DNA from 2 places in the Tepidibacillus sp. HK-1 genome. Region 2 is predicted to be linked to the other one. Evidence: a T-box and tRNA genes for the amino acid it is inferred to sense, from the RefSeq annotation. Region 2 holds a T-box; the other holds one or more tRNA genes.
The links. A T-box is a leader RNA that pairs with one kind of tRNA and senses whether it is charged. The one in region 2 lies ahead of thrS (threonine--tRNA ligase), so its partner is inferred to be a tRNA-Thr.
Positions count from the first base shown of each region.

Region 1: it has a tRNA-Thr gene. The T-box ahead of thrS (threonine--tRNA ligase) is inferred to sense a tRNA for this amino acid. The anticodon was not compared.

Region 1 is NZ_BDGM02000012.1:56,365-72,243, reverse strand. It holds gene BEN26_RS07875 (YybS family protein) at 1-270, shown strand, start outside; gene BEN26_RS07870 (DHH family phosphoesterase) at 285-2,240, shown strand; gene rplI (50S ribosomal protein L9) at 2,237-2,683, shown strand; gene dnaB (replicative DNA helicase) at 2,708-4,054, shown strand; gene BEN26_RS07855 (adenylosuccinate synthase) at 4,291-5,577, shown strand; tRNA gene BEN26_RS07850 (tRNA-Lys) at 5,782-5,857, shown strand; tRNA gene BEN26_RS07845 (tRNA-Glu) at 5,871-5,945, shown strand; tRNA gene BEN26_RS07840 (tRNA-Phe) at 6,009-6,084, shown strand; gene BEN26_RS07835 (hypothetical protein) at 6,152-6,517, opposite strand; tRNA gene BEN26_RS07830 (tRNA-Thr) at 6,662-6,737, shown strand; gene BEN26_RS07825 (peptidoglycan DD-metalloendopeptidase family protein) at 6,802-8,307, shown strand; gene yycF (response regulator YycF) at 8,546-9,250, shown strand; gene walK (cell wall metabolism sensor histidine kinase WalK) at 9,257-11,044, shown strand; gene BEN26_RS07810 (YycH family regulatory protein) at 11,058-12,374, shown strand; gene yycI (two-component system regulatory protein YycI) at 12,374-13,096, shown strand; gene BEN26_RS07800 (MBL fold metallo-hydrolase) at 13,126-13,941, shown strand; gene BEN26_RS07795 (hypothetical protein) at 13,933-14,133, opposite strand; gene BEN26_RS07790 (S1C family serine protease) at 14,282-15,526, shown strand; gene rlmH (23S rRNA (pseudouridine(1915)-N(3))-methyltransferase RlmH) at 15,673-15,879, shown strand, end outside.
Region 2 is NZ_BDGM02000028.1:2,289-18,167, reverse strand. It holds gene BEN26_RS12530 (TrmH family RNA methyltransferase) at 1-442, opposite strand, end outside; gene BEN26_RS12525 (potassium channel family protein) at 450-1,115, opposite strand; gene sspI (small acid-soluble spore protein SspI) at 1,269-1,472, shown strand; gene BEN26_RS12515 (M42 family metallopeptidase) at 1,540-2,613, opposite strand; gene BEN26_RS12510 (Na+/H+ antiporter NhaA) at 2,870-4,036, opposite strand; gene BEN26_RS12505 (B12-binding domain-containing radical SAM protein) at 4,090-5,799, opposite strand; gene rplT (50S ribosomal protein L20) at 5,863-6,222, opposite strand; gene rpmI (50S ribosomal protein L35) at 6,259-6,456, opposite strand; gene infC (translation initiation factor IF-3) at 6,485-7,012, opposite strand; ribosomal protein L20 leader region at 7,023-7,135, opposite strand; gene thrS (threonine--tRNA ligase) at 7,207-9,123, opposite strand; T-box leader at 9,195-9,407, opposite strand; gene phoU (phosphate signaling complex protein PhoU) at 9,478-10,134, opposite strand; gene pstB (phosphate ABC transporter ATP-binding protein PstB) at 10,154-10,906, opposite strand; gene pstA (phosphate ABC transporter permease PstA) at 11,024-11,857, opposite strand; gene pstC (phosphate ABC transporter permease subunit PstC) at 11,857-12,789, opposite strand; gene pstS (phosphate ABC transporter substrate-binding protein PstS) at 12,862-13,953, opposite strand; tRNA gene BEN26_RS12455 (tRNA-Leu) at 14,417-14,505, opposite strand; tRNA gene BEN26_RS12450 (tRNA-Gly) at 14,584-14,658, opposite strand; tRNA gene BEN26_RS12445 (tRNA-Phe) at 14,705-14,780, opposite strand; gene BEN26_RS12440 (hypothetical protein) at 14,829-15,089, opposite strand; gene BEN26_RS12435 (NAD(P)/FAD-dependent oxidoreductase) at 15,380-15,879, shown strand, end outside.

The DNA of each region.
Region 1 (15,879 bases), on a different contig from region 2:
CTTACCATGATTGCAATAAGCATAAAATCAGTTTATGAAATCAATACATTAAAAATAATCGTTAGTAATTTGTATCCAATATTGCAAATGCTTCTTTTGGCTCAAGGGCTATCTTTTCTCTTCTTTTTAGCTCATATGAAAGGCTTTAAGAAGGGTATTCCTATTATCGTTTCTATTGTGGCAATATTAAATCCTTTTTTATCACAAGTTTTGATCCTATTAGGGATGGTAGACCTAGGTTTCCATTTAAGAAATAAGCTTAAAGTTTAGGGGCTGATTTTCAAATGCCTAATTTCTTATTAAATCGTTGGCATGGATTCCATGTCATTTTCACTTTTATTTTTAGTCTTATATTACTTGGATTTTTAGCCTATTATCATTGGTTATTTGCTGCCATTGGTAGTTTGGTTTTGTTTGGATTAGTTTATTTTACCTATTTGGCTGAGCTTCGCTTTAAAAAAGAATTGAATCAATATATCGCTACGCTCTCCCATCGTATCCAAAAGGTTGGGGTTGAAGTCTTGCAACAGATGCCTATTGGAGTTCTACTATTTAATGAAGAAGGCAAAATAGAATGGCACAATTCATATCTCCTAGAGATCACTGGTGAAAAAGATCTGATTGGGAAAAAAGTCTCTGAAGTATTTTCGACAATTAATTTAGAAGAATTAAATGTAAAGAAAGATATTCATTATCAAGACAAGATTTATGAAGTTGAGTTTCGTAAGAATGAAAGACTTATCTTTGTAATGGATGTGACAGAATATAAGAATCTCCAATCTCAATATAAGGACGAACAACCGGTCTTTGGAATAATCCACCTAGACAATTTTGATGAGGTAGCACAAGGAATGGATGATTTAAATCGTAGTCTATTGCTTACCAATATCACAAGTACAATCAATGATTGGGCTTCTAAATTGGGGATTTATATTAGAAGATATACTTCAGATAAGTTTTTTATTGTAACCACACAAAAGGTATTGGAACAAATGGAGAAATCTCGTTTTGATATTTTAGATATTGTACGTGAAATGACAGAGGATAACAAAATTCCATTTACATTAAGTATTGGAATTGGCGCAGGGGCAAGTTCGTTAATTGAGATCGGACAAATGGCTCAATCCAGTTTAGATATTGCATTAGGCCGTGGTGGAGACCAAGCGGCGGTCAAAGTAGGGGAACGTTTATCTTTTTATGGTGGAAAATCTAATGCTGTTGAGAAACGAACAAGGGTTAGAGCGAGAGTAATCGCTCATGCTCTTAAGGATTTGATTCAAGAAAGTGACATAGTCTTAATTATGGGGCACAAAACTCCTGACATGGATGCAATCGGTGCTTCAATTGGTATTTTAAAAGCTGTGCGGGTGAATGATCGGAAAGGTTATGTAGTCTTAGACCAGCCTAATCCTTCGATTGAAAAATTATTAGATGAAGTTTCTCATCATAAAGAGTTACCTCAATATTTCTTAACACCAGAAAAAGCATTAAGCATGGTATCGTCAAGAACCTTACTTATTATGATTGATACCCATAAACCCTCTATGACGATCGAGCCTAGATTGGTTGAAAAGATTGATCGGGTTGTGGTGATCGACCATCATCGCCGTGGAGAAGAATTTGTTGAAGATCCAGTCCTTATTTATATTGAACCCTATGCCTCTTCCACTAGTGAACTTGTAACAGAATTGCTTCAGTATCAAAAAGATAAGTTTTCTATGGATCCATTAGAGGCAACTGCATTACTTGCAGGGGTAGTGGTTGATACAAAAGGGTTTGGCTTCAGAACAGGTTTTAGAACTTTTGATGCAGCTTCATTTTTAAGGCGAAATGGAGCAGACCCCATATTAGTTCAAAAACTTTTAAAAGAAGATATCGAGCAATATATTCAAAAGGCAGAATTAGTAAAAAGGGCTAGGATTGTTTTTGATAATATCGCAATCGCTGTAGCTGAAGGGAAAAACGATCAATTGATGATTGCTCAAGCTGCAGATACGTTATTAAACATGAGTGGTATTTTTGCGGCTTTTGTTATTAGTGTTCGCACCGATGGCCTTACCTCAATTAGTGCACGTTCATTAGGACAAGTAAATGTACAATTAATAATGGAAAGAATGGGAGGCGGTGGCCATCTAACAAATGCTGCTGCTCAGTTAGAAGGAGTTACCGTTGAAGAAGCAGAAACAAGATTGATAGAGGTATTACAAACATATCAACAAGAAGGAGGATTAACCATATGAAAGTGATCTTGCTAAAGGATGTAAAAGGACAAGGGAAAAAAGGTGATATTAAGGAAGTATCTGATGGATACGCTAGAAATTTTTTGATAGCTAAAGGATTAGCCAAAGAAGCGACAACAGGTAATGTAAAAGAGTTAGAAGCTCATAAACAAAGTGAACTAAAAAGAAAAGCGGATGAATTAACAAATGCAAAGAAATTGGCAGAGGAACTAGAGAAAATAACGATTACTATTCCCTCTAAAGCAGGTGAGGGCGGTAAATTGTTTGGTGCAATTACAACAAAACAGATCGCAGACCAATTAAAAAAACAAAATATAAACATTGATAAAAGGAAAATTTTATTAGATGAACCGATTCGTCATTTAGGTTATACTCAAGTATTGATAAAACTTCATCCAGAAGTAACTGCAACGATTAAAGTACAAGTTGTCGAAGAAAAATAGAGACTAAGATAGAGGGGAACTCTCATGAGTGAACTTTTTTTAGATCGAATTCCACCGCAAAATGTGGAAGCGGAACAGGCTGTTTTAGGTGCAATTCTATTAGAAAAAGAAGCGCTAATCACCGTGATGGAGATTCTATCACCTGATGATTTTTATCGAAGTGCTCATCAAAAGATCTATCGATCTATGATCGAGTTATCTGAAATGGGTGAACCTGTTGATCTGATTACGTTAACTGCGGATCTACAAACTAAAAAGCTGCTAGAGGAAGTGGGGGGTGTTTCTTACCTTACAGACCTAGCAAATGCAGTACCGACAGCAGCCAATGTTGAATATTACGCCAAAATTGTTGAAGAAAAAGCAATTTTAAGGCGATTGATCCGTGCAGCAACGGAAATTGCAAGCACTGGTTATATTGGCAGTGATGATATAGGAGAAATCATAGGAGATGCAGAAAAACGTATCCTAGAGATTTCACAAAAACGATCAAAAGATGGATTTATTCCGATTAAGGACGTATTGATGGAAACGTTGGATCGTATTGAATTCTTGCACCATCATAAAGGAGATATCACAGGGATTCCATCTGGGTTTACAGATTTAGATAAAATGACATCTGGCTTTCAGAAATCTGATTTGATTATCCTAGCAGCTAGACCTAGTGTGGGGAAAACCGCATTTGCTTTAAATGTAGCTCAGAATGTGGCGGCAAGGGCAAAGGAAGTTGTTGCGATCTTTAGTTTGGAGATGTCAGCTAGTCAGCTCGTCCAAAGGATGATTTCTGCAGAGGGAAATATTGATGCTCACAAACTGCGTACTGGTATGATGGAAGAGCATGACTGGCAAAAGTTGACGATGGCCATGACTACCTTGTCTGAAGCACCAATATATATTGATGATTCTCCAGGTGTGACGGTCTACGACATCCGTTCCAGATGTAGAAGATTAAAAGTGGAAAAAGGGTTAGGCCTTATTGTCATTGACTATTTGCAATTGATCCATGGCCGTGGCAAATCTGATAATCGCCAACAGGAGATCTCGGAGATTTCTAGACAGCTTAAAGGGATTGCTAGGGAACTAAATGTTCCAATTATCGCATTATCCCAGTTAAGTCGTGCAGTAGAACAAAGACAAGATAAAAGGCCAATGTTATCAGATATCCGTGAATCTGGTAGTATTGAGCAGGATGCAGATATTGTTGCTTTTTTGTATCGCGATGATTATTATAATCCGGAAACAGAAAAACAAAATATTATCGAAATTATTATTGCTAAACAAAGAAACGGACCGGTTGGTAAAGTAGAATTGGTATTCTTAAAGAATTTTAATAAATTCGTAAATTATGCTAAAGAACAACATAATGAAGAATAAAAACGAAATAAACAAGAAAAATAAGTGAAGGATTCTTTCTATTTTCCAGAAGAGTTTCCTTCGTTTTTTTTATCAAAATCATTTAAAACGTTAACAAAATGAAGCAAAAATACGAATAATAATATATATATTTAATTAAATGTTCGTATTTGTCGTTGACAAGGGGAATAAGCATTGCTAAACTTTATATGTATTGAAATACGACTTTTAAAGGACAAAAAACTGGAGGTGTTTCCATGTCTACTGTCGTTGTAGTAGGAACACAATGGGGAGACGAAGGAAAAGGAAAGGTTACCGATTATCTAGCTGAAAAAGCGGAAGTTGTTGCAAGGTATCAAGGTGGGAATAATGCAGGTCATACGATCACAATTTATGGAAAGAAATTTAAGCTGCATCTTATACCATCTGGGATTTTTTATAGTGATAAAATATGTGTGATTGGCAATGGAATGGTGATTGACCCCAAGGCATTAGTTCAAGAACTTAACTATATTCATGAACAAGGATTTAGTACAAAGAATTTAAGAATTAGTAATCGTGCGCATGTGATCATGCCTTACCATATTAAGTTGGATCTTGTAGAAGAAGAAAGAAAAGGTAGTAACAAAATCGGAACAACGGGTAAAGGAATTGGACCCGCATATATGGACAAAGCGGCTAGAGTTGGGATTCGTATCGCTGATTTGTTAGATGAACAGGAATTTGAAAAAAAATTAAGAAGGAATCTTGAAGAGAAAAACCGTCTATTTGAAAAATTTTATGAAACAGATGGGTTTAAAGCAGAGAAAATTTTAGAGGAATATGCGATATATCGTGAAATCATCAGACCTTACGTGGTTGATACTTCTGTCGTTTTAAATGATGCCATTGACCAAGGGAAAAGGGTATTATTTGAAGGAGCCCAAGGGGTTATGCTTGATATTGATCAAGGTACTTACCCATTTGTCACTTCATCTAATCCTGTGGCAGGTGGAGTGACGATTGGTTCTGGTGTAGGTCCAACAAAAATTCATCATGTTGTAGGTGTTGCAAAAGCCTATACGACTCGTGTTGGCGATGGGCCATTTCCTACTGAATTGAATAATGAAATAGGTGATCGAATTCGTGAAGTCGGCAACGAGTATGGAACAACGACAGGAAGACCTAGACGAGTAGGCTGGTTTGATAGTGTGGTTGTAAGACATGCTCGACGTGTTAGCGGAATTACCGAGTTATCTTTAAATTCAATTGATGTATTGACAGGTATTCCTACATTAAAAATTTGTAAAGCATATAAGTATAACGGAGAAATCATTGAGGAGTTCCCCGCCAATTTAAGGGTGTTAGCTGAATGTGTGCCTGTTTATGAAGAGCTACCTGGATGGGATGAAGATATTACCGGTGTTCGTAGTTTAAATGACTTACCAGTAAATGCTCGTCATTATATCGAACGAATTTCCCAACTCACTGGAATCCCTATTGCCATCTTCTCAGTAGGGCCAAATCGAGAACAAACAAATATGATAAAAGGCGTATTTGCATAGGCCATCTATTTTTTTCAATATGATCATAGAACCCACAAAAGGAATCGCAATAGTTTTTAAAGAAGCCATCACTTTTGTGGGTTTTTAATTCTGAAAGTTGGATTTGTAGAATAAAGAATCTTTTTGGCGAAAAATGTGCAAAAAAGGTTGCATATTAATTTCTATCGTGGTAATATATTTTTTGTGTCCAAGAGGACAAGTTGTGAGCCATTAGCTCAGCAGGTAGAGCACCTGACTTTTAATCAGGGTGTCACAGGTTCGAATCCTGTATGGCTCACCATTTTTATGCGTATGGCCCGTTGGTCAAGTGGTTAAGACACCGCCCTTTCACGGCGGTAACAGGGGTTCGAATCCCCTACGGGTCACCATACGGGACTAGCTACGCGTCGGAATCCCGTTAGCTTTGCGATTTTAATGTTTTTTTATAATAAGGTTCGGTAGCTCAGTCGGTAGAGCAGAGGACTGAAAATCCTCGTGTCGGCGGTTCGATTCCGTCCCGAACCACCATAAAATGATATACTTTCCGCTTTCCCTACTTTAATAAGTAGGTTTTTCTATTTTCTGAAACATAAACTCAAGTCATTCCGTTATATTTTTTGATGATGTTTTCTACCTGAGGAGCTTGATCCTCATTCATTACAACGGTTAGTAAAATGTTCGGTGGTATCGCAGTTCTATTACCATCTGCCATTCCACTTGCACTGACATCTGCCGCAGCTAGTACTTCTGCGTTATCATTTACTAATGAACCTAATGTTAAATCAGTTAAACTGTCAAATCGACTTGTGATGGGATTTACCTGATCATTTAATTGGTCTCCAGGATAAAAAGCTATTCGATCTACTTGGGTTTCAATTGAATTGTATTGCTGTAGCTCGCTTGCCGCTTTTTGTGCATCTTCAACAGATCGAAAATAAGCCAATATATTTCTTTGGTTCATCATTTTGCCTCCCTTCAAATATAGTGTATATAGAATGCTTGAAGAGCATACATTTTACTAGTGTTCTAAAAATGTTCAGATTTTTCCACTTGAAGTGACAAGCTATATTATGGTAAATTTGAACATATGGAGGCTTTAAAACATGCCGATGTGGCTCAGCTGGTAGAGCAGCTCATTCGTAATGAGCAGGTCGTGGGTTCGAGTCCCATCGTCGGCTCCACTTTAAAAATAGGACATTCTTATGTGAGAGAGAGAAAAATAAACTCCATAAAAAGGAGGTTGTCATGGCGACGTTCAATGATAAATTTACCGATTTTAAAGGTAAATTCCAAAAGGACTTAACCAAGGCTAGTAATTGGGGAAAAACAATAGTTCAGACCGTACAACAATATATTCAATCAAATAAGAAAAGATCAATCATCATTGGTTCAATTACAGGCACAATTTTTATGACTACCCTTTTTGGTGTAGGCTATTATCAGGCAAATGCCGTAAATCTTTATCACGTCTATTTAGATGGTAAAGAAGTTGGGGTTGTTAATAATAAAGAAGTAGTTGAACAATGGAAAGAGCAAGTTTTAAAGCAAGCCCAGAATACATATAGCACGATAACATTAAATTTTGGAAATAAGATTACATATCAGGAAGAGAAGAAATTTAAAGGCCAGTTTGATAACGCTAAGACTTTAAGTGCTCTAAAAGATGCCTTCTCGATTCAAGCGACAGCTGTTGAACTCGTAGTGAATGGAAAAGTAGTTGGATATGTAAAAGATCAAAAAACAGCAGATTTAATACTTGAGCAAATCAAACAGCCTTTTCTTCCAAACAAGAATAAAGATAAAGTAAAAGCAGCTTCTCTTGATGGAAACAATCAACAAATTAGAAAGTTAGATCAAATTCAAATTAAAGAAGAAGTTGTTACCAAAGAGGTTAAAGTAACACCAGCAGAAATTTTATCTGCAGAAGATATGGTGACATTGTTAAAACAAGGGACCTTAGAACAGAAAAAATATATTGTGAAACAAGGAGATACACTTTCTGGAATTGCCCAACAATTTGGCATCACGACGAAACAGATATATCAATTGAATCCTAATATTAAAGGTGAATTCATCAATATTGGTGACGAAGTGATTGTTACAGCCAAAACTCCGCTTGTTACTGTTCAAACAAAAGAAACAGTGATCAATCAAGAAAGAATTCCTTACAAAGTGGTTTATCAAAAGGATTCATCGATGTACTCAAACCAAACAAAAGTGGTACAACAAGGTTCCGATGGTAAGAAAAGTGTGGAATACTCGATATTGAAGGAAAATGGAGTAACCACGCAAAAAACAATTCTAAAAGAAACGGTTATTTCTGAAGCAAAAGATAAAATTGTGAAGAAGGGTACTAAAATTGTTCCTTCACGTGGTTCTGGTACATTATTATGGCCAACAGTAGGAGGAATTATTACCAGTAAGTATGGTTCAAGATGGGGTAGGACTCATGAAGGAATCGATATATCTGGAGTAAGTAATCGTACGATCAAAGCAGCAGATAGTGGAAAAGTCGTTTTTGCTGGTTGGAATGGTGCTTACGGTAAAGCTATTATCATTGATCATGGAAATGGTATGAAAACCCTATACGGCCATTTAAGCCAGATCATGGTCTCTAGTGGAGATAAAGTAGCAAAAGGCCAGCAGATCGGTGTAATGGGAAATACGGGACGTTCTACAGGAACCCATTTACATTTTGAAGTATTGGTCAATGGCAGCAATAGAAACCCATTAAATTATGTAAGAAGATAATCCTGTAAACTAAGGTAGGTTATGTTCAATCAAGGACAAACCTACTTTTTTTTTATGCTGAAGAAAGTATAAATTTCTTCCAGAATTGCCCTTCTCTCCTTAATCTTTATTCATAGAAGGGTGTCTCATAGAAGGGTGTCACATTTATGGTTTTTTTGTTGTGGTTTTCTATGTATTCAGATTGATATACCTTGTGATAAACTTAAATAGATAAGGTTAGAGACAAGGGGGATACGGGGTGAAGTATCGAATTTTAATTGTTGAAGATGAACGGCCAATCTCAGATATTTTAAAATTTAGTTTTGAAAAGGAAGGTTATGAGGTCCTTACCGCTTTTGATGGTTTTGAGGCAATTCAAAAGGTAAGGGATCATCATCCAGATATTATTTTATTAGATATCATGTTACCTGGCAAAGATGGATTAGAGGTTTGCAAGGAAGCAAGAACTCTTACAGATAAACCAATCATTATGCTAACAGCAAAGGATACAGAAGTAGATAAAGTGCTTGGTTTAGAAATGGGTGCAGATGATTATGTAACAAAACCTTTTTCTAATAGAGAGTTAATTGCACGGGTGAAAGCAAATTTAAGAAGAGTCTATTCTTTAGACCAAGCCAATCATCAAGCTCAACAAATACAAATTGGGGAAATTACTATTTATCCATCTACTTATATCGTAAAGAAAATAGAAATGATTATAGAATTAACCCACCGGGAATTTGAACTTCTATATTATTTAGCAAAACATGTTGGACAAACTTTAACCAGAGAGCATTTATTACAGGCTGTATGGGGTTACGACTATTTTGGGGATGTCCGTACTGTAGATGTAACGATTAGAAGATTACGGGAAAAGATTGAAGATGACCCTGGCCGACCAGCCTATATTATTACGAGAAGGGGATTGGGTTATGTATTACGTTATCCATCCGAAAAGGAGTAGTTTCCTTTGAAAGGTTGGAAGTTTTTTCAAAGTATTCAATGGAAATTGGTTGTGATTTATCTCTTACTTATTCTAATATCGATGCAAATTATAGGAATCTATTTTATTCGATCTTTAGAGAGTTATTATTTAGATAATTTTAATGAAACTTTTGCAACACAGGGAAATTTATTAGCAGTAAACCTTGAAAGATATTTAACAGAGGATGGGAAAACAGAGGCAGAGAAAAGAGCAGATATTGACTATTTAGTAGATAATTTATTTGCGTTAAATGGCGTTGATGTCTCGATTATTGATAGTAATGGTGTAATTTTAAGTTCTACGGAGAAGGTTAGTCCAAGCATTATCGGGCAAAAAATTTATCAAACAGAAGTGAATCGGGCATTATTAGGTACAAGAGATGAAGCGATTCGGATTGATGCCAAGACAGGACATCGTACCAAATATTTAGCTCTGCCTATAAAGCAGGGTAATAATGTACTTGGTGCTGTATTCATGAAAGCCTCGATTGAGGGAGTATATGATACGATTTATCGGATTAGTAATATTTTAATGACAGCAACACTTATTGCCTTATTATTTACAGCATGGCTAGGTTTTATTTTATCTAGAACGATTACAAAGCCAATTAAAGATATTACTACTCAAGCGGTTTCACTAACAAAAGGGGATTTTAATCAAAGAGTTAAGATATATGGGGATGACGAAATTGGCCGTTTAGCAGATACCTTTAATAAGATGGCGATTAGATTAAAAGAAGCTATCGACCAAAATGAAGAGGAAAAAGAGAAGTTCGCCTCGATTCTAAGCCATATGAGTGATGGGGTTATCGCTACAAATGCTCATGGAAGGATCATCGTTGTTAACCAAAGAGCATTGGAGATTATTGGGTTTTCTGAAAGTGAAGTTATCGAAAAACAGATCAATCAACTATTTTCTCTACATTCTTTCCCCCCTGCAAAAGAGGAAGAAAGTATGATTGTAGATTATGAGGTTGAAAACGAACATAAGGCATTAAAAATGACATTTAACAAGATTCATCGGATTAACCGTGGGGAAATTGGCATGATTATCGTACTACAGGACGTTACAAAGGAACAAAAATTGGAACAGATACGTAAGGACTTCGTGGCAAATGTTTCTCATGAGCTAAGAACCCCTTTAACAACAATAAAAAGTTATCTTGAGGCTTTAGAAGATGGAGCTGTTGAAGACATTGAACTCTCACATCGATTTATCAAAGTAGCTAGCCATGAAACAGATCGGATGATTCGTTTAGTTAGTGATTTATTACATCTTTCTCACTTAGATGATCAACAAACAAAGCCTAACAAAACATTGGTTTCTGTTAAGGAGATGATTGAAGATGTCATTGATCGTTTTTCATTTCAATCTAAACAAAGATCAATCGATTTGTCTTCCCATCTCCCTGAGTATTTGCCAACAGTTGAATTAGATCGTGATCACATTGATCAAGTATTGGATAATTTAATATCTAATGCCCTTAAATATACCAAAGAAGGCGGAGAAATCATTGTATCAGCAAGATTAAAACATCATGATTTAATCATTGAGGTAGTAGATACGGGAATTGGTATCTCAAAAAAACATCTATCTAGACTCTTTGAACGTTTTTATCGGGTTGACAAGGCAAGATCAAGAGAAATGGGTGGAACAGGCCTTGGTTTAGCCATTGCTAAAGAGATCGTTAAAGCACATGATGGAGATATTATGATTGAAAGTGAAGTAGACAAAGGAACAAGAGTTATTGTTACGATTCCAGTCTCGAAGTAAAGGAGGTCAGGAAGTGAAAGAGCGAATTAAATCAATGATATTATTTGTTTTAGTAGCCAATAGTTTATTTCTAACATGGTTCCTGATCTTTTATAGTCCTAATAATGAGAAAGAATCTCCTTCAGAATATGTACCTAGATTAACCTTTGGCCAAGAATTAGATGTAAAGCAAATGATTCGGCCAAAGCAAATTATCTACCATCTTGGGGAAAATTCTCATTCACTCTCCAATACAGATAGTGAAGATTTTAAACAATTAGAAGCTGATTTTGATCATTGGTCTTTTTACGAAATTACTTCAATTTCAGAGCCTATAGATTGGACTAAAATGATAGAAGTGGAGCAAGGTATAGAGATTGTTTTTCCTTTTTCACTTCCTAACTCTGTCTTATCATCTCTTTATAAGATATCGACTACGATGTATCTTGATCAAATCAATCGCTTATGGTTAGTGTTAGACCAAAATGAAAAGGTGATTGTCTATTTTATCTCAGATCAAAAAGATAAAGTGTATCAAGCAGAAACTTCAATCTCTAGTAAAAAGCTTTCCAAATACATTGCTAGTGGAGTAAACCAACCAAGGTATTCATATTATTGGGCGTTTAATAAGGAAAGGAACATCAATACAAAACCCATTTTTTATTTACCTAATGAAGGTCTGGAAATGAAAAAAGTACGTAAATTTATTACACCTGTTTCCATCGAGGATTATATTCAATTGTTATTTATTGATCCAAGCATGGTTAGAAAGGTATATGAATTGGCTAATAAAGAAAGTGTTCTTTATACAGACGGAAGTAGAAGTATGCAATTTTTCCCGAATAAACGGGTATTTTCATATTTTCAGCCGGTAACAGATAATCGAAAACAATTAGATTGGAATAATGATCTTGCTGCTTCTATTCGGTTTGTTAATCAACATGGGGGTTGGGTGGGTCAATATCAACTTGATGATCTTGGCTTTGCTGAAGCCACCAGTCAACCTTATTTCACATTTCAGCAATATGTAGGAGGGTATCCTTTATTAACTAACAAGTATCTCATTGGCGAAATCAATATCCAATTAGTCGATGGAATCGTGAGTAAAGTAGAACAATCGATGACACTTTTAGATCAGGATTTGGACACGAAATATATTAAAACCAGTTCTGGCCCTGAATTATTAAAGAAACTAGAACAGCATAAGATCGATGCCAAAGTAATTACATCGATTGAATTAGGTTATCAGGTTGAAAAAAAGAATGACGTGTTAGAACTTTTTCCCCATTGGAGGGTTCGATATAACCAAAATGACGAAATCACAATACCTGCTTATGAAGGTGGGATGTAATGATGGATTGGGGGAAAACAAAAACCATCTTTATTTTAACCTTTTTGTTTCTTAATCTTTTACTAGGATATCAAATCTATATGAAGCAAAGTCAAAGTATTAACGAATCTCAATGGGATGGAAGTAGCCTGGATGAATTAAGGCAGGCATTAAGCCAACGAAAGATTATTTTAAATGCGACGATTCCTAAAGAAATTTTAGAAATGCATTTCCTTCAAGTGAAAGAAAATCAGTTATCAGAAGGAAAAACATTAGCTAAAGTGAAAATGCCTGTAGAGAACGAGGTAATCGAATCGATAGCGAGAGAGAAAATCGCCAATTTTGAACACTATGAATTAGATGGAGTCGTTTCAACGGGGAACCACCTTGTCTATAATCAGATCAAAGATGGCTTTCCTTATTTCAACGCAAAATTAGAGTTTCAAATCAATCAAGATGGCACAATTCAATATTCACAAAGATATTTTGAAGTTATGAATCAAGGGTCAGATCGACAAGTTGTTTCTTCCTATACAGCACTTCGTACCCTTTTGGATCAACAATTGCTTCCAAGCGAAGCAATAATAACAAAAATCAGACTTGGATATCATGGACAAACTCAACAAACTTCTGTCCAAGTACTGACTCCGGTCTGGAGAATTAGTTATCAAATAGAAGGAAAACGGGATATGATCTTTGTAAACGCATTGACAGGTGCAGTTGAGAAAGCATTAACTTATTAAAAAGAAAGATTAGCGGAGGGTCTATTTTGATAAAATATAGTGTCTTAGCAAGTGGCAGCACTGGAAATTCAATTTATGTTGGAACTGAAAACGTCAATTTCCTGATTGATGCAGGACTGAGTGGTAAAAAAATAGAAGAGGGGTTAGGAAAAATAGGCGTTGATCCCAAAAAAATTGATGGGATTTTGATTACCCATGAACATGATGATCATATTAAAGGAATTGGTGTGCTTGCACGAAAGCACAGTATCCCCTTATATGCCAATGAAAAAACATTTGCCCATTTACCAACCCATGTTGGGAAAATAGAGGAGGAAAGCAAATACATATTTGAAACAGGAGCGGTGAGAGATTTTGCTGATTTACAAATTGAATCTTTCGCCATTTCCCATGATGCTGCGGAGCCAGTTGGTTACCTTTTTCGTCAAGATGAATTTCAAGTAAGTGTCGTTACAGACCTTGGTTATGTGAGTCAAAAGATTAAACAAAAAATTGCCGGCTCCGATGCATTGATTTTTGAAGCGAATCATGATGTAGAAATGCTAAGAATGTCTTCTTATCCTTGGAGTATCAAACAAAGAATTTTAAGTGATGTTGGGCATTTATCTAACGAAGCATCAGGTGAAGCATTATCTGAGATCATATCAGGAGATACCCAAAAAGTATATTTAGCCCATTTAAGTAGAGAAAATAATTTACCTGAATTAGCTAAATTAACCGTAAAGAATATTCTCGAAGACTATGGAATTACAGAACAAGATGTACAATTGATGGACACCTATTTTAATGGACCAACTGCATTAGAGAAAATCATATCCAAAAAAGAAAAGGTTGGATTAAAGTAAATCTTCTAGGATTAAATCAGTCTCTAATTGATGTGTTTTATGAAGAACCTCTTGGCGAGAAATCAAACCTTTTTCGATAAGCAATTCAATAAGGGCTGTTAAAACAAGCATATTTTTATAATCGATTTCTTTTAAATCAGCAAGTTGTGCTATTATATCGACATCTTTTGGCAAAAAATAAGTCTTATTCAAATGAAACACTCCTATCCTCATTTTCGTTTTCTAAGATATATTGATCATTATTACCTACTTCCTAGGAAAATAGACTACATGTGATGGTCAATCTCGTATAAAAATAGTACTATAGAAATAATGGAAAATATCAAGGATGGTGAGAAAAATGGATTTTAATGATGAGGATTTTTATAGCCAAAAAAGAAGGAGAAAAAATGATAGATCGAATTTATTAACGGCTTTTGTTTCTGCAATTATCGGTGGACTTATCGTACTGATGTTGATGCCTACTTTTGTGAATTCAGGAATTATTGATTTGACACCTAAGGGAGGAGTAAATCCTCCATCACAAACAATCAATAATCAAACGCCAACCAATGTAACCAGTGGCAAACAAATTCAAGTTGATGTCAATTCTGCCATTGTTGATGCAACGGAGAAAGTAAAGCCAGCTGTAGTTGGCGTTGTAAATATTCAAAAACAAACTAACTTCTGGACAAATATAACAAAAAGTGTGGAAGCAGGGGTTGGGTCAGGTGTTGTTTTTGATAAACGTAGTGGGAAGGCTTATATCGTCACGAATAACCATGTGATTGAAGGGGCCAATAATGTAGAGGTTGCCCTTGCAGATGGGAAAAGAGTTCCTGCAAAAGTCTTGGGAGCAGATGAATTAACAGACTTGGCTGTCATTTCTATTGATGAAAAATATGCAGATGCGGTTGCAACCTTTGGCGATTCAACAAACTTAAAAGCAGGAGAACCAGCGATTGCAATCGGTAACCCACTAGGTCTTAAATTCTCTCAATCTGTAACAGTTGGGGTCGTTAGCTCACCAAACCGTACCATTGATAAAGATTTAGATGGAGATGGACAACCCGATTGGGAAACAGACGTTATTCAAACAGATGCTGCGATTAACCCTGGAAACAGTGGTGGAGCACTCTTAAATATCAATGGAGATGTGATTGGCATCAATAGTGCCAAAATCGCTGAAAGTGGTGTAGAAGGGTTAGGCTTTGCGATTCCAATCAGCGAGGCCAAACCTATCATTGACCAATTGATTCAATACGGAAAAGTGAAACGTCCATATATGGGAATTACCCAAATTGATCTTCACTCTGTGTCACAAGCAGACCGAGTAAATGTATTGAAATTACCTGAATCTGTAAATGATGGAATAGTGATATATGATGTAAGCCGATTTGGTCCTGCTTACTTAGCTGGATTAAAACGATTAGATGTGATCGTGAAATTAGATGACCAGCCGATTAATAGCTCTAGTGATTTACGTAAGTTTTTATATAAACAGAAAAAAGTAGGGGACAAAATGAAGGTTAGCTTCTATCGAGATGGCAACCTACAATCGATAGAATTAACCTTAACAGAAGTCCCTGATCAGAATCGAAGGTAAATCTGCTCAAGAACAAACGAGATAAAGTAAAACAGCAAAGTCTAATGACAGACTTTGCGTTTTTTTATGGATATTTTCTGACATGTAAGTTTATCTTACGGAACTAGCTTGGATATAATGTTGGAAGATTGGAGGTATGTTGGAGTATGCAAATTACGGTTATCGGTATTGGCAAGTTAAAGGAAAAATATTTGATCCAAGGGATTGAAGAGTATAAAAAACGATTATCCGCATATACCAAGGTTCAAATCATCGAATTAGCCGATGAGAAAGCGCCAGAAAACTTAAGTGAAGCAGAAATGGAACAGGTAAAACAAAAAGAAGGAGAACGGATTCTTGCTAATATAAAGCAA
Region 2 (15,879 bases):
CTAAAATAATGCCTTGTACCCCGGCTGCATCTGCACTGCGAATAATTGTTCCTAGATTTCCAGGATCCTGAATTTGATCGATCAGCAAGTAAAAAGAAAATTGGTTTTCAAACAGTTTCTCTATCTCGATATTTTTCTTTTTTAATATAGCCAAAACCCCTTGGGGGGTTTCAGTATCTGATAATTTTTCAATCACAGGTGTTGATACGGAAACAATAGGAATGGACAAGTCATACTTCTCTAGATGAAGAGCTAATGATTCTGGAAGATCCTTTCCCTGATCAAAAATTAGGGCTTCAATTTCTTGTTTTGCATCGATCGCTTCCTCAATAAGTTTGATTCCTTCAATGATGTATAACCCTTGTTCTTGTCTTCCCTTTTTACTCTTTAGTTGATACCATGTCTTAATTCTAGGATTATTGATTGATTGAATGACTTCCATTTTTTTCTCACTTTCCATTCATGACAAAATCTTCAAACTTTCTTAAATCTTTATTATGTCCAATAACGACTAAGATATCCCCTGTTTTTATCATGTCATTTGCATCAGGGGCTACATTGATACGATGGTCATTCTTGATTGCCATGACGTTACATCCAAATCGTGCACGGATATTTAATTCAACCAAGCTTTTGTGGTTCATTTTTTCACTCGCAATAATTTCAACGATGCTATATTCATCAGACAGTTCGATGTAATCTAAAATATTCGGTGTAACCAGATTATGCGCTACCCTTGCTCCCATATCTCGTTCTGGAAAGACGACCTTTGAGGCTCCAATTTTATATAATACTTTTGCATGTAATTGATTTTGCGCTTTAACCACAATCGTTTCTACACCTAGTTCTTTTAAAAGTATAGTAGTTAAAATACTGGCCTGAATATTTTGTCCGATCGCGACAACAACCACATCAAAATTGCGGATTCCAAGTGCCTTTAACGCGGTTTCGTCAGTGGAGTCAGCTTGTACACAATGGGTAACCACGTTAACGTTTTCTTGAATCCTTTCTTCATTGATATCTATAGCCATCACTTCATAATGAAGATCATACAATTCTTTTGCAACACTTGATCCAAACCTGCCCAAACCAATCACTGCAAATTGCTTGCTCATATGGCTACTCCCTTCACCATGATTTTTTTATATTATATCATATCTACAAGCTCTTTTCCTAAAAACTAATGGTTTGATCAATATAGGGTATACTAAAAAAAAATTCCATAAAAGTGACCATTTCCTTACCATTAAATATAGGAGGTTAAAGAGATGAACATTGACCTACGTCAAGCTATCATTCAAAACATAAAAGGAAAAGATGAAGAACAATTAAAAGACATGATCAATACAGCGATTAAAGATCATGAAGAAAAAACCTTACCTGGATTAGGTGTCTTATTTGAAGTGATTTGGCAACACAGTGATTCACAATCACAGAACGAAATGATTGATGCACTAAGTAAAAATATATAAACACCAAAGAAAAAGAGGAAGAAGGAAAAGAATGAGCCATCCAACAGAGGAGACTCATTCTTTCTTTTTATCTAGCCATGATTTCTTTTACCGTCTTTTCATCTAATCGTTTAATGACTTTCACAAGTAAATTGACTGCTTGTTCAAAATCATCACGATGAAGAATCGCAGCATGGCTATGAATGTAACGTGTAGCGATCCCTATTACTGTAGAGGGGACTCCCTTTCCATACAAGTGAAAACGCCCTGCATCTGTTCCTCCCCCTGCTAATGCTTCATATTGAAAAGGAATGTTTTCTTCTTCAGCAATATCAACGACAAAATCCCTTAAGCCTCGATGAGGAACCATAGACGCATCAAATAATAAGATTTGTGGACCCTTTCCCATTTTACTTACTGCTTCATCATCTGTAACCCCTGGAGTATCGCCAGCGATTCCTACATCTATAGCAAAAGCAATATCTGGTTGAACGGTATTCACAGAAGTTTGTGCACCACGAAGACCCACTTCTTCCTGTACTGTACCTACTCCATATACAGTATTAGGGTGTTGTTCATCTTTTAATCGTTTAAGCACTTCTACTGCAATCGCACAACCAATCCGATTATCCCATGCTTTTGCCATTAACATTTTTGGATTTTTCATTACTGTAAATGGAGAAACCGGTATAATTGAATCTCCAGGACGTACACCGAATTCTTCAGCTTCTTCCTTACTGATTGCTCCAATGTCGATAAACATATCTTTTTTCTCAACTGGCTTCTTCCTAGCTTCAGGTGGTAAAATATGTGGTGGCTTAGAGCCAATGATACCAATCACTTCACCTTTTCTCGTATGTATCGTTACCCTTTGAGCAAGCATGACTTGTTCCCACCAACCGCCAAGGGGTTGAAACTTGATAAATCCATCATCTGTAATCCGTGTTACCATAAAAGCGACTTCGTCTAAATGTCCGGCAATTAAGATTTTAGGACCCTGATTTCCTTTTCTCGCAATTAAACTCCCTAAGTTATCAGTATAAACCTCATCAGCATAAGGTTCGATATACTTTCTCATCACTTCTCTAGCAGCTGCTTCATTCCCAGGTGCTCCTGGTGCTTCAGTTAATTCCTTAAACATTTGTAATGTCAAATCTTCCATTTTAACGCCCCTTTTCCATTGGAATTCCTATCCAATCTTATTATAGCGAATGATTAAAACTTTTAAAACATTTTCAACCAAATGTTCCCTTTCGATATTATTTACGATTTCCTAAGGAAAAATCATATATAACAAAAAAAGACTCCAAGGTTAAATTAAAATGTACCCTTTGTAAAGGACATTTTAAATTCTCTTAGAGCCTTTCATCATTCATTTCATTTAACGTAAAATTTAATTTTACGTGGGTCATTAAAACTTAATTTTGCGTACTCGTTTCTTTCATCTTTTTGATACCTAGTAGTTTGCCAAGGATAAAGGCAAAAATTGCAGCACTTGCACTAAAGAGCGCTCCCATTTTTGCTGCTCCTTGGATCACTGGATCAGTAAATGCAGCCCCTGCTACAAAGAGTGCGACTGTTAATCCCATCGCAGCAATGACACCAGCAAGGAATAATTCTTTCATTCCCATACCTGTTGGTAATGGGAAACCTAACATTTTGGCAATAGAACCTAAAGTAAAGATTCCCACCGTTTTTCCAACAAGTAATCCGACAAAGACTAACCAAGTCGTTGTTCCAATTTCAGAAAACTCTACACCGGCATTGGATAAGCCAAACATAAATAATCCGAAATCTACAAAGATTTTCCACTCATGTTCAAATTTCGTAAGGGTAGTATGAGAGGTCTCATCATCTTCAAATAAATGCCCATGTTCTTCTTTTGGATTTGGTAAAAATGGAATAATCACGACTAATGCTAGTGCAGGATGCAAATGCGCGTTGTGTAAACCTATCCAACTAAGAACTCCACCTAATAGGAGATAAGGCCAATAATTGGTTACTCCTTTTTTTCTTAATATAAAGGAAATTGCCATCCCTGCTAAGGTAACTAACAGCCAAATCGGTTCTACTGGATTCACAGGATCAGGATAAAAAATCGCAATGATCACTAACCCGATGGCATCATCTGCAATCGCTAATAATAATAAAAAGGAAACAGCTGGATGTTTATCACCAAAAACAAAGCGAGCAACTAGCCATGCAAGTGCAATATCAGTTGCTGTTGGAATCCCCCAACCCCTTAAATACTCTGGAGATCCTATGATTGAATTTAGTAGTAAATAAACAGCTACAGGCCCAAGTACCCCACCCATTGTAGCCATCAGTGGATTAACCGCTTTCTTTAATGGATTCAAATCTCCTCCAGGCGATAAGCTCTGAACAATCTCTACAGCAGCAATCGCAAAAAAGAAAACCATAAAGATATCATTTACAAAAAAATGAAAGCTAATCCCACTAAAAAACTCGCCTTCTACAAATGTCTCATAACTGTGAGGCGAAAGATTTGCCCATAATAAGGCGACAATAACTCCGGAGATCAATGGAATGGAGAACTCCCTTAAAAGATTGACTGTTTTCTGCACGTTGTTTTTTCCTCCCCTACATTTTAGTCTCACTAAAAAGAAATTTTATCACACTATCGTTTTTTAGTAAAATACTTTGGTTTATCAGGTGGATTATAATATACCGCTAGCAAAGTATTTTGTTCTTTTATTTCACCTATTGTTAAAAAAGCTTCGATATCAATAGGAACCACTTCAATCATGAAATGCTTATGTAGCTCATTTTCACTTAGGTTTAAATCCTCCATAAGGTCTTTCATCATTTCCTTTTGTTCTTTTTTGGTGAGGGTAAATTCCCACCATGTTTTTCTTGGCTTATGATTAAAATTAAGAAAATAATCAAGTTTCATCAAGCTCTGAGCTATCTCTAGATGTTGAATACCGGTATCGATTAAAAAATCATTTAACCTTGTATATAAGGTTTCTAATTGATGTCCAATTCGATTCCATCCTTTGCTTTCCCAATAATCTCCGAACTGCTGAAAGAAGTCAAAAGCCGAAGTAAATTCATACCGAATTAAGTATTCAATGGTTCGATTCATTCGCTGTGCATTCCAATATTTATCTAATACCTCTTCTACTCTTTTAATCCGAATGACATCTGAGAAAGAAAGAACGTTGTTTGCCAATATTTCATAGGGTGCTTTGTCCATATAAATATAACCATATTTTTTTGCTTCCTTCCAAATGGTCGTTCCTCTTAGCATTTTTAAAAACCCAAGCTGTAATTCCTCTGGTCTTAACTCAAATACATCGTTAAAGGTTTTTCGAAAGGATTCATAATCTTCTTCAGGAAGTCCTGCAATCAAGTCTAAGTGCTGATCAATTTTGGTACTTTCTTTTAATTTAAGTACCGTTTCACTAAGCTTTTTAAAGTTTTGTCGGCGATGAACTAAGGAATTGGTATAATCATTGGTTGATTGAACACCAATTTCAAAACGTAAGATCCCTTCAGGTGCATGGTCGATCAAATATTGGAGAACATCTTGCTTCATAATATCTGCAGTAATTTCAAATTGAAATACAGTACCTTGATGGTTTTCGATGAGAAATTGAAAGATTTCAAGTGCATATTTCTTATTGATATTAAAGGTTCGATCCACAAACTTAATTAACTTGACACCGCTTTTGATCAATCGAAGAAGATCTTCCTTTACCCTCTCTAATTCAAAATATCTGACACCTGTCTCAATCGAGGATAAACAATAAGCACAAGAAAAAGGACAACCTCTGCTAGCCTCAAAATAAACTATTCGATCTTTCAAAGACTGAAGATCTTCTAAATCTTGATAAGGACTTGGAATCTCATTCAAATCCAATTTAGGCTGTGATGCATTTACTCGATAGGTCTTCCCTTCTCTATAGGCAATCCCTAGAACTTCATCTAGAGGTCTTTTTGTTTCTAATGCTTGAAGTAGATGTAAAAAAGTTGCTTCTCCTTCCCCAACCACAATGACATCAATTTCTGGTACTCTTTCAAACCAATAAAGAAGATCATAGGAAACCTCAGGACCACCTAATACGATTCTGACTTCAGGTTTCACTTTTTTTAATAGTTGGATCAACTGAATCGTCTCTTCAATATTCCAAATATAACAAGAGAAGCCTACCACATCAGGGTCTTTTTGATAAATTTCACTGACCATATGTAATAACGGTTCTTTAATAGAGTATTCAAGAATCTCTATTTCTGGAAATTCATTTTGACTATATGCTTTAAGATAGCGTAAAGCTAATGAAGAATGAATATATTTTGCATTTAAAGTCGATAGAATAATCTTCAAATTGTATCCTCCCTATAGAAAACCATTGCAAAAAAACACCCCATAAGGGTGTTTTTATAAAAATTAAGCATTGATTTTTTCTTTTGCTAATTCTGCAAGGTCTGCAAATGCTTTTGCATCATTTACAGCTAAGTCAGCTAGCATTTTACGGTTAATATCTACGCCAGCTACTTTTAAACCATGCATAAATTTACTATATGAAAGACCATTCATACGTGCAGCTGCATTGATACGTGCAATCCATAATTTACGGAAGTCACGTTTACGCTGACGACGGTCACGATAAGCATATAACAATGATTTCATTACTTGTGCTTTTGCTGTTTTAAATAAACGGTGTTTTGAACCAAAATAACCTTTAGCAAGTTTTAAGATTTTTTTACGACGACGACGACTAACATATCCGCCTTTCACTCTTGCCATATCTATTCCCTCCTAGATTGCGAATCTTTTCGATGATTATAAGTAAGTTAACATTTGCTCAATACGCTTTTGGTCACCTTTACTTACTACCGCACTTTTACGTAATTGACGTCCACGCTTAGGACTTTTACCTTCTAAAAGGTGGCTTGTATATGCATGACTACGCTTAAGCTTTCCACTACCTGTTTTCTTAAAACGTTTTGCAGCTCCACGATGAGTTTTCATTTTTGGCATGACTATTTCCTCCAATCTATAACGACTATTATTTTGGCGCTAAAATCATGATCATACTTTTGCCTTCTAACTTAGGCTTGCGTTCAATGACTGAAATATCCTCTACTTCTTTTGCTAGACGATCTAAAACTTTTTCACCAATCGATTGGTGAGCAATTTCACGCCCACGGAAACGTATACTACATTTCACTTTATCGCCAGCTTTAAGGAACTTAATTGCACTACGAAGTTTCGTTTGAAAATCGTTTTCTTCAATTGTTGGACTAAGCCTAATCTCTTTAACATTGATTACTTTTTGATTTTTGCGAGCTTCTTTTTCTTTCTTGCTTTGCTCATATCTAAACTTACCATAGTTCATAATACGACAAACTGGCGGTTTAGCGGTAGGAGCAACATTTACCAAATCTAGATTCTTTTCCTCAGCTAATTTAAGCGCTTCTTTAAGCGGAAGAATCCCAATTTGTTCTCCATCTGGTCCAACTACACGAACTTCACGCGCACGAATTTCCTCATTTATTAAATGTTCTTTGCTAATAATCTGCCACCTCCAAAACATTCCTGGATAAAAAAGTAAAAAAGTGTAGACGCCAAGCGCCCACACTATCATTGATTCACCGATCATATAAACCTGTCAACCCCATGTCGATCAGGTGAGAAGCGGGCGCTTCTACTTCATATCCACTATATAAAAATTTACTAAATTATATTACCATAGTTGTTACTTATTTGTCAAACACAATAAAAAGATTGTTAGTTATTTGTTCTCTGATTAATTTGTTCAACCAATTGAGCAATGACTTGGTCAATCGCTTGTGCACCTAGATCCCCTTCTCCACGCTTACGAACAGATAAAGTACCGTTCTCCATCTCTTTATCCCCAATGACAAGCATATAAGGCACTTTTTGTAATTGTGCTTCACGAATCTTATATCCAATCTTTTCGTTACGATCATCTAATTGAACACGAATGCCTTTTTCTTGCATTCTTTTTAATACTTCTTTAGCATAATCATGATGAGGTTCAGCTATAGGTAGAAGTTTTGCTTGAACAGGTGCTAACCAAGTAGGGAATGCACCGGCATAATGTTCTGTAATGATCCCAATAAATCGGTCAATCGAACCCATAATCGCACGATGAATAACAACAGGGCGATGACGCTGATTGTCTTCCCCGATATAGTGTAAATCAAACTTTTCAGGCATTTGGAAATCAAGCTGAATCGTTGCCAATTGCCAGCTACGCTTCAATGCGTCAAGAATATGAAAATCAATTTTTGGGCCATAGAATGCGCCATCTCCTTCATTGATGGTGTATTCCATCCCTAAATGATCCAATACATTTTTTAATGCAGTCTCTGCTTGCTCCCATAATTCATCAGATCCCATCGAATCTTCTGGTCTTGTCGATAATTCAACTTTATAATCAAAACCAAATACACTGTAGATTTTATCAATCAACTTAATAACTTCTTTAATTTCCGATTCAATCTGATCAGGTCTTACGAAAATATGTGCATCATCCTGAGTAAAGGTACGAACCCGCATCATTCCATTTAATGCACCTGATAACTCATGGCGATGAACTTGGCCGAATTCAGCAATACGTAATGGAAGATCGCGATAAGAATGTAATTGATTTTTATAAATCAACATATGACCTGGGCAATTCATTGGTTTTAGTGCAAATTTGGTATCATCGACGTCAGTGAAATACATATTTTCTTTATAATGTTCCCAGTGTCCTGATTGCTCCCAGAGACGTTGATTCATCACAAGTGGAGTACGAACCTCTCTATATCCAGCTTCTTCTTGAAGTTTTCTTGAGAAATTCTCCAATTGGTTACGAATGATCATTCCATTTTCTAGGTAGAATGGCATTCCAGGAGCCTCGTCTGAGAACATATAGAGCTCTAATTCCCGACCTAGTTTGCGATGATCACGTTTTTTTGCTTCTTCTAAGAAATGTAAGTAATCTTCTAATTGATTTTCTTTAGGGAAAGAGGTTCCATAAATTCGTTGTAACATTTTGCGATCAGAATCCCCTCTCCAATAAGCACCAGCGATACTTAATAACTTAATCGCTTTAATTTTTCCTGTTGATGGTAAGTGAGGGCCACGGCAAAGGTCAAAGAATTCACCTTGTTCATAAATCGTAATTTCAGCATCCTCTGGTAACTCATTGATGATCTCCACTTTCAAATCATCATTTATTCCTTTGAAAATTTCCAATGCCTCTTCACGTGATACGACTTTTCTACGAATCGGTAAGTCTTCTTTAATGATTTTCTTCATTTCTCTTTCAATTTTTTCTAAATCCTCTGTTGAAAGTTGCTCTGGAATATCCATATCGTAGTAAAAGCCGTCTTCGATTACTGGACCAATACCAAATTTTGTCATAGGATACAAACGATTTACAGCTTGTGCTAATAAATGAGCAGAGCTATGACGATAGACTTCAAGCCCATCCTCACTATCTAACGTTACTACTTCTATCGAAGCATCCTCTTCAATTGGTAAATAGAGGTCTACCAATTTCCCATTCACTTTACCTGCAATGGCCTTTTTCTTTAAACCTGGGCTTATAGATGCAGCAATCTCTTCGATGGTGATACCCTTGTCGAACTCTTTAACAGAACCGTCTGGAAAAGTAATCTTAATCTTATTCATCCTTCATAACACTCCTTTTTAGTGATTTTGATGCAAAAAATTTTTTTCAATAAAAAAAGCACATTCATCCTCTATGGGACGATTGTGCCGTGGTTCCACCCAAATTCCATTTATTTTAATAAATGCTCATATTGATAACGGTGAATACCGATAATAGCTACTTTTCTTTCACTATTATGACTCAAAGGGGGTAAATCATCAATCCTGGTTAAGAATCTTTCAGCCAAGGATTCTCTCTCTAAAAACCGGTTTTTGATTATTCATGTCCTCATCATCGTCGATATAACTATTTTTTTAACTAAGTTTTTTAATAATTAGTATTATAAGAATGGCTATGATAAAAGTCAAGTTTCTCTATAGATTTAAATCTGGTTTGTTCCCTTTTACCAAGTAAATGACACTCTCTCCGATATTTGTAGCATGATCTCCAATTCGTTCGATATATCTGGCTACAAATGAGAGTAACATTGCTTGGCTTAGCGTTTCAGGTTTTTTGGTCATAATCTCTAATAAATCACGTAAAACCGTACTATACAATTTATCAACCTTATCATCAATTTCAGCTAAACCAAACGCTAACTCAACATTTTCCTCAATATAAGATTTTAATCCGTTCGTTAACATTTGTTTTACCATTTGCGCCATTTGAGGGATATCAACTAAGGGTTTTAATAAGTGGTCTTCTTCAATTCGAATCGTTACCTTCGCAATATCTCTTGATAAATCAGCCATTCTTTCTAAACTACTTGCAATTTTAATAGCTGCTATAATTTTCCTTAAATCTTTAGCAACTGGTTGTTGAGTAGCCACTAATTGAACGGCAAGTGTTTCAATTTGATCTTCCATTTCATTTACCTTAACATCATCCTCTACCACTTTTCTTGCTAAATCTTTATCCAAATTAGACAACGATTCAAGGGATTTTTCAATGGCTTCTTCAACAAGATTACCCATTTGCAACAAGTTTTGTTGCAAAGTATTCAATTCTTGATCAAAGCTTTTTCTTTGCACAGTGTATCATCTCCTTGTATTAACCAAAACGACCAGTTATATAATCCTCTGTCTTTTGGTTTTTAGGGTTTGAAAAGATTTTAACAGTATCATCATATTCAATCAACTCACCATTTAGGAAAAAGGCAGTTTTATCAGACACACGAGCCGCTTGTTGCATATTATGAGTGACGATGATGATTGTATACTTATCCTTTAAAGAATGAACCAATTCTTCAACTCTTAATGTAGAAATCGGGTCAAGTGCAGATGTTGGTTCATCCATCAATATTACATCTGGTTCTACTGCTAAGGTTCTAGCAATACATAGACGTTGTTGTTGACCACCTGATAACCCCATGGCATTTTTGTTTAAACGATCCTTGACCTCGTCCCAAAGATTAGCCTGAATTAAACTAGTCTCTACTTTTTCATCTAAGATTTTTTTATTTTTCGTTCCATTTAAACGTAAGCCAGCAATCACATTATCGTAAATCGACATCGTCGGGAATGGATTAGGTTTCTGAAAAACCATCCCAATTCGGTGGCGTACGCTTACTGGGTCTATATTCGTATCATAAATGTTTTGGCCATCAACGATGATTTCACCAGTAACTCGTGCTCCTTCAATCACTTCATGCATGCGATTGATCGTACGAATAAATGTAGATTTCCCACAACCAGACGGTCCAATTAAAGCTGTAACTTGTTTATCTTTTATATCCAAATTTATATCTCTTATAGCATGAAAATCTCCATACCAAGCGTTCAAATTATTTACTTGAATTGACATAGATTCCACCTCATTTAATGTATGACGATAAGTAAGATGAGTTCACAAGATAACCCACAAAAGTGACATCCTCCTTCGAACCGTATTCCGATTACTTTTGCGAGAACCCTAGAAAAATTAAGCTCTACTTCTTGTGAGAAAACGTGCAGACACATTAAGAACTAAAATTAGAAGGATCAACACTAATGCCCCTGCCCAAGCTTGAGCTTTCCAGTCTGCATATGGAGAGATCGCATAGTTAAAGACCTGAACGGGGATAGAAGCCATAGGCTCTAGTAAAGTTCTGCTAAAATAAATATTTCCAAACGCCGTAAATAATAATGGTGCTGTTTCTCCAGATACACGTGCAACAGCTAACATAATTCCAGTTACAATTCCCCTCATTGCAGAAGGTAAAACAATGAATAAAATAACTCTCCATTTAGGTAACCCTAATGCTAATCCAGCTTCGCGAATATCACTTGGGATTAATTTTAACATTTCCTCTGTTGTACGTGTAACCGCAGGAATCATAATAAATGCTAATGCAACTCCTCCAGCAATCGCTGTAAAACCACCCATGGAAATGACTAATAAAGTGTAGACGACAATACCAACAACGATGGAAGGGACACCAATTAAAATATCAGTAAGAAAACTAATGGACTTACCCAACCTATTTCTCCCATATTCAGATAAAAAGATCCCTGACATGAGACCAACAGGAATACCTATAATTGAAGCAATTAAAATTAAAGTAAACGTTCCAATGATTGCATTTGCTATTCCACCACCTTCAACTCCAGGGGGAGTTGGCGTATGAATGAAAAAACTTAAATTTAATGCAGGTAAACCTTTCATAATAACATATCCAAAAATACTAAACAGTGGAATTAAGGCAGTTACTGTTGCAATAATTGTGAGAATAACCATTATTTTACTTTTTATCTTTCTGTTCTTAAGTGATTTCATCATTTCACCTCTTGAGTTCCTTTTGAAACTGACCAAACCAATAATCTTGCAATAATATTTATAAGTAAAGTAACCCCGAACAAGACCAAACCAATTTCAATCAATGCAGATAAGTACAGATTTGATGAAGCTTCAGTAAATTCATTGGCTATTACACTTGCCATCGTATAGGCTGGATCAAAAATAGATTTTGGGACAGAAGGTCTATTCCCGATAACCATCGTTACTGCCATCGTTTCACCAATTGCTCGTCCTAACCCAATAATCATACCACCTAATATTCCCGTTCTTGCATAGGTTAAAACAGCTGTTCGAATCATTTCCCATTTGGTTGCTCCTAAAGCTAGAGCTGCTTCACGTTGTGTATTTGGTACAGTTGCAATTACTTCTTTTGAAATTGATGCAATTGTAGGGATAATCATAATAGCTAAGATCACACCAGCTGTAAATAAACTCACGCCATACGCCGGACCTGAAAAATAAGGTATAAATTCTCCTAATGTATTAATAAAAATAGGTGCGATATAGTTCCGTAAAAATGGAGCTAAAATAAACATTCCCCACAAGCCATACACAATTGAAGGGATTGCTGCTAATAATTCAATCATAAATCCTACCGAGTTTCGAACCCATTTAGGTGCTATTTCTACTAAATAGATGCCAATCCCAACACTAATCGGCGTTGCAATGAGAAGTGCAATAAGTGAAGAAACCACTGTCCCATAAATAAAAGGCCAAGCTCCAAATTGTTCTTCAACTGGATTCCATTTCGAGTCAAAAATATAATCCCACCCAAACTCAGCAATCGATAACTTCGATCCAGAATACATTTCATAAATCATTAAGAAAAGTAGAAACATAACTGAAAAACCAAATAGATAAGCGATTCCCTTAAAGATTTTGTCTCCGTAATGTTTTTTCAAGCGATACACCCCTTACCAAGCTAAAATACACAGCAAAAAACCCTGTTATTTAGGGTTTTTTGCCATCCGTATGTCATTTTACTATTTCACTTGAACTTTGTCTAATTGTTTAACATCTAAATCTTGAATTTCTTTTGGTAATGGAGCATATTGTAACTCTTCAGCAAATTTTTGTCCTTCAGTAACAGCATATTTTAAGAAGTCGACCACTTGTTGAGTACGTTCCTTATCCATTGGGGAATTCTCATAAACCAATAACCATGTTGTTCCAACGATTGGATAACTATTTGCACCAGGTTGGTTTACTAAAGATATTTTCATATCTTCAGGCATATTTGCTACTGCTCCAGCAGCTGCGGCAGAAACTGTTTCAAGCGTTGGAGCCACAAAATTGCCATCCTTATTTTGAAGCTCGACTGCTGTCATTTTATTCTCAATAACGTAGGCTAATTCAACATAACCAATCGTACCAGGCTCATTTTGAATTTGTCCAGCTACACCCTCATTACCTTTTGCACCAATACCTTCAACTGGCCATTCGATTGATTTACCAACTAAGTTATCACCCCAAATTTCGGGTACTGCAGCATTTAGGTAGCTAGTAAAAATATAAGTTGTTCCTGATCCATCAGAACGATGTGTTACTTTAATCTCTTCATCTGGTAAGTTTACACCTGGATTAATATCGGTGATTTTTTTATCATTCCATTTTGTAATTTTTCCTGTGTAAATTTCTCCTAATACTTGTGGAGTTAATTTTAATTTATCTACACCTTCTAAATTATAAGTAACGGCAACCCCACCCAATGTTACTGGAATGTGAAGCACATTTCCACCTGCTTGATTGATCTCGTCTTCTTTCATAGGCGCGTCAGATGCAGCAAAATCTACTGTTTTCTTTATCAATTGCTGAATTCCGCCACCACTACCAATTGATTGATAGTTTACTTTAACACCTTTAGCATTTGCATAATCTGGAATCATTCTTTGTAATAATGGGTTAACGAAAGAGGAACCAGCTCCGTTTAATAGTATATCTTTACCCGCAGCATCTCCACCTTGCTGTGTTTGTTCTCCGCCTTGTTGATTTGGTTGATTTTGAGCAGCACATGCTCCTAAAGTAAAGACAATCACTAATGCTAGGAAGAGTAAGCCTAATTTTTTAAAGTTCACTTTCAAAAGCCCCCTTGAATTTTTTGATTTGTTTTCCTTACAAGTTTGAGTATACTTTGTCCATATCAAGCTAGCGTTAATGAATTGTTAAGGAATTGTAAATTTTGATCTGTTTTTTTATTTTTTCCGTTTTTATTATGATTCATCCATACTCATATGAGTTATCTCTGCTATAAGAAGAAAAGAATATTAGGAAGACATTGATGACAGAAAAAAATGAGCGATAGCAAGCGCTATCGCCTTTTTCATATATAATGTGGGGTCAAATCTATGTCACATGTTTATTTTAACGACACATTGTTGATAAATTATTAAACAAATGTAAAATTAAATTAAATAAAAAAGTAGCTATCAAAAGCTACTATTTTATTTGCAATATGAAATTCATCTGATAATGATGTCATTCGACGTCGTACTCGAAAATTAATGAAAATTAATATAGTGCACTCTCTGAATATATTAATGGTGCCGAGGACCGGACTTGAACCGGTACGGTAGTCACCTACCGCAGGATTTTAAGTCCTGTGCGTCTGCCAATTCCGCCACCCCGGCACGTTAATGGAGTACCCTAAAGGGCACAACTGTATTCGCTTGCTAGAAGTAAAATCGACGTAGCTGCGCTCAAATATATGGAGCGGACGACGAGATTCGAACTCGCGACCCTCGCCTTGGCAAGGCGATGCTCTACCACTGAGCCACGTCCGCAAATAAACATTAACTTTAAATAGTTGTCCATTTTTCATTTAAAAAATGGTGGTTCGGGACGGAATCGAACCGCCGACACGAGGATTTTCAGTCCTCTGCTCTACCGACTGAGCTACCGAACCTCTTTTGAGACATCAATTATCATACCATTAAAACGAATAAATGTCAATTTAATCTTTTTTTGACTTCATATATTCAAACGTATTCTTGCCTGTAGAATATAAACCAACTGCAATAACTCCATCATTTATTCCCTGTCTGATTGATTCGATAATTTGATGGTCAGCAAATAATAATGCATTCCCTATATTAAGCAAAACGATAAGCAATAGTGTAGTCCATGCTCTTAGCTTTTTAGGAATATGGATATAATCACTTAGAAATGGGGTTAAAGACATGGCTAAAGCTATAATAATACCCATTTCAATCATCATTCTTCCCCCCTTCAGAAAACTAAAAAGATAGCTAATATATTATATGAAAATAATGTATTTTTTCTTATGTGATCACCCATCCATTTATTTTTTGTTCTCTCGCTCAGAAAAGAATGATTACTTATTAGTATTTATTAAAAAAATCATTGAAAAAATAATCGAGACTTGTATAAAATATGAGTTAGAGACATACCGCCTAAGGTATCTTTGTTCCATGTTCAATATTGAACAAAGTTTGGCCTAGGCAATTCTCTTTATAGAACCAAAGTTAAGGGAGGGTAAAAAAAATGGCTAAAAACATTGTAATTCTTGGTGGTGGAACCGGTGGAACCATGGTTGCTAACCACTTGGCAAAAGGATTAAATCACGAAATTAAAAATGGTGAAGTAAAACTTACCATGATTACTGCAGAAGAGGATCATATCTATCAACCAGGTTATCTCTTCATTGCTTTTGGTTTGCAAAATCCTGAGCATTATGTAAAAAAACAGAAAGCTTTAGTACATCCACATGTAAACCTCGTCATCGCTGATGCAACATTGATCGACAAAAATAAAAAAGTAATCAAAACAAACAAAGGTGACTTCACTTATGATTATTTAGTCATCGGTACAGGTGCAATTCCTCGTTTCGACTTAATTCCTGGCTTACCTGAAGCTGGTGATGACTTCTATACAATGGAGGGTGCTCTTAAACTAAGAGAAAAAATCACAAACTTCCAAGGTGGTAAGATCGTTATTACACTTGGCCAACCTCATAAATGCCCAGTTGCACCTATTGAATTGTA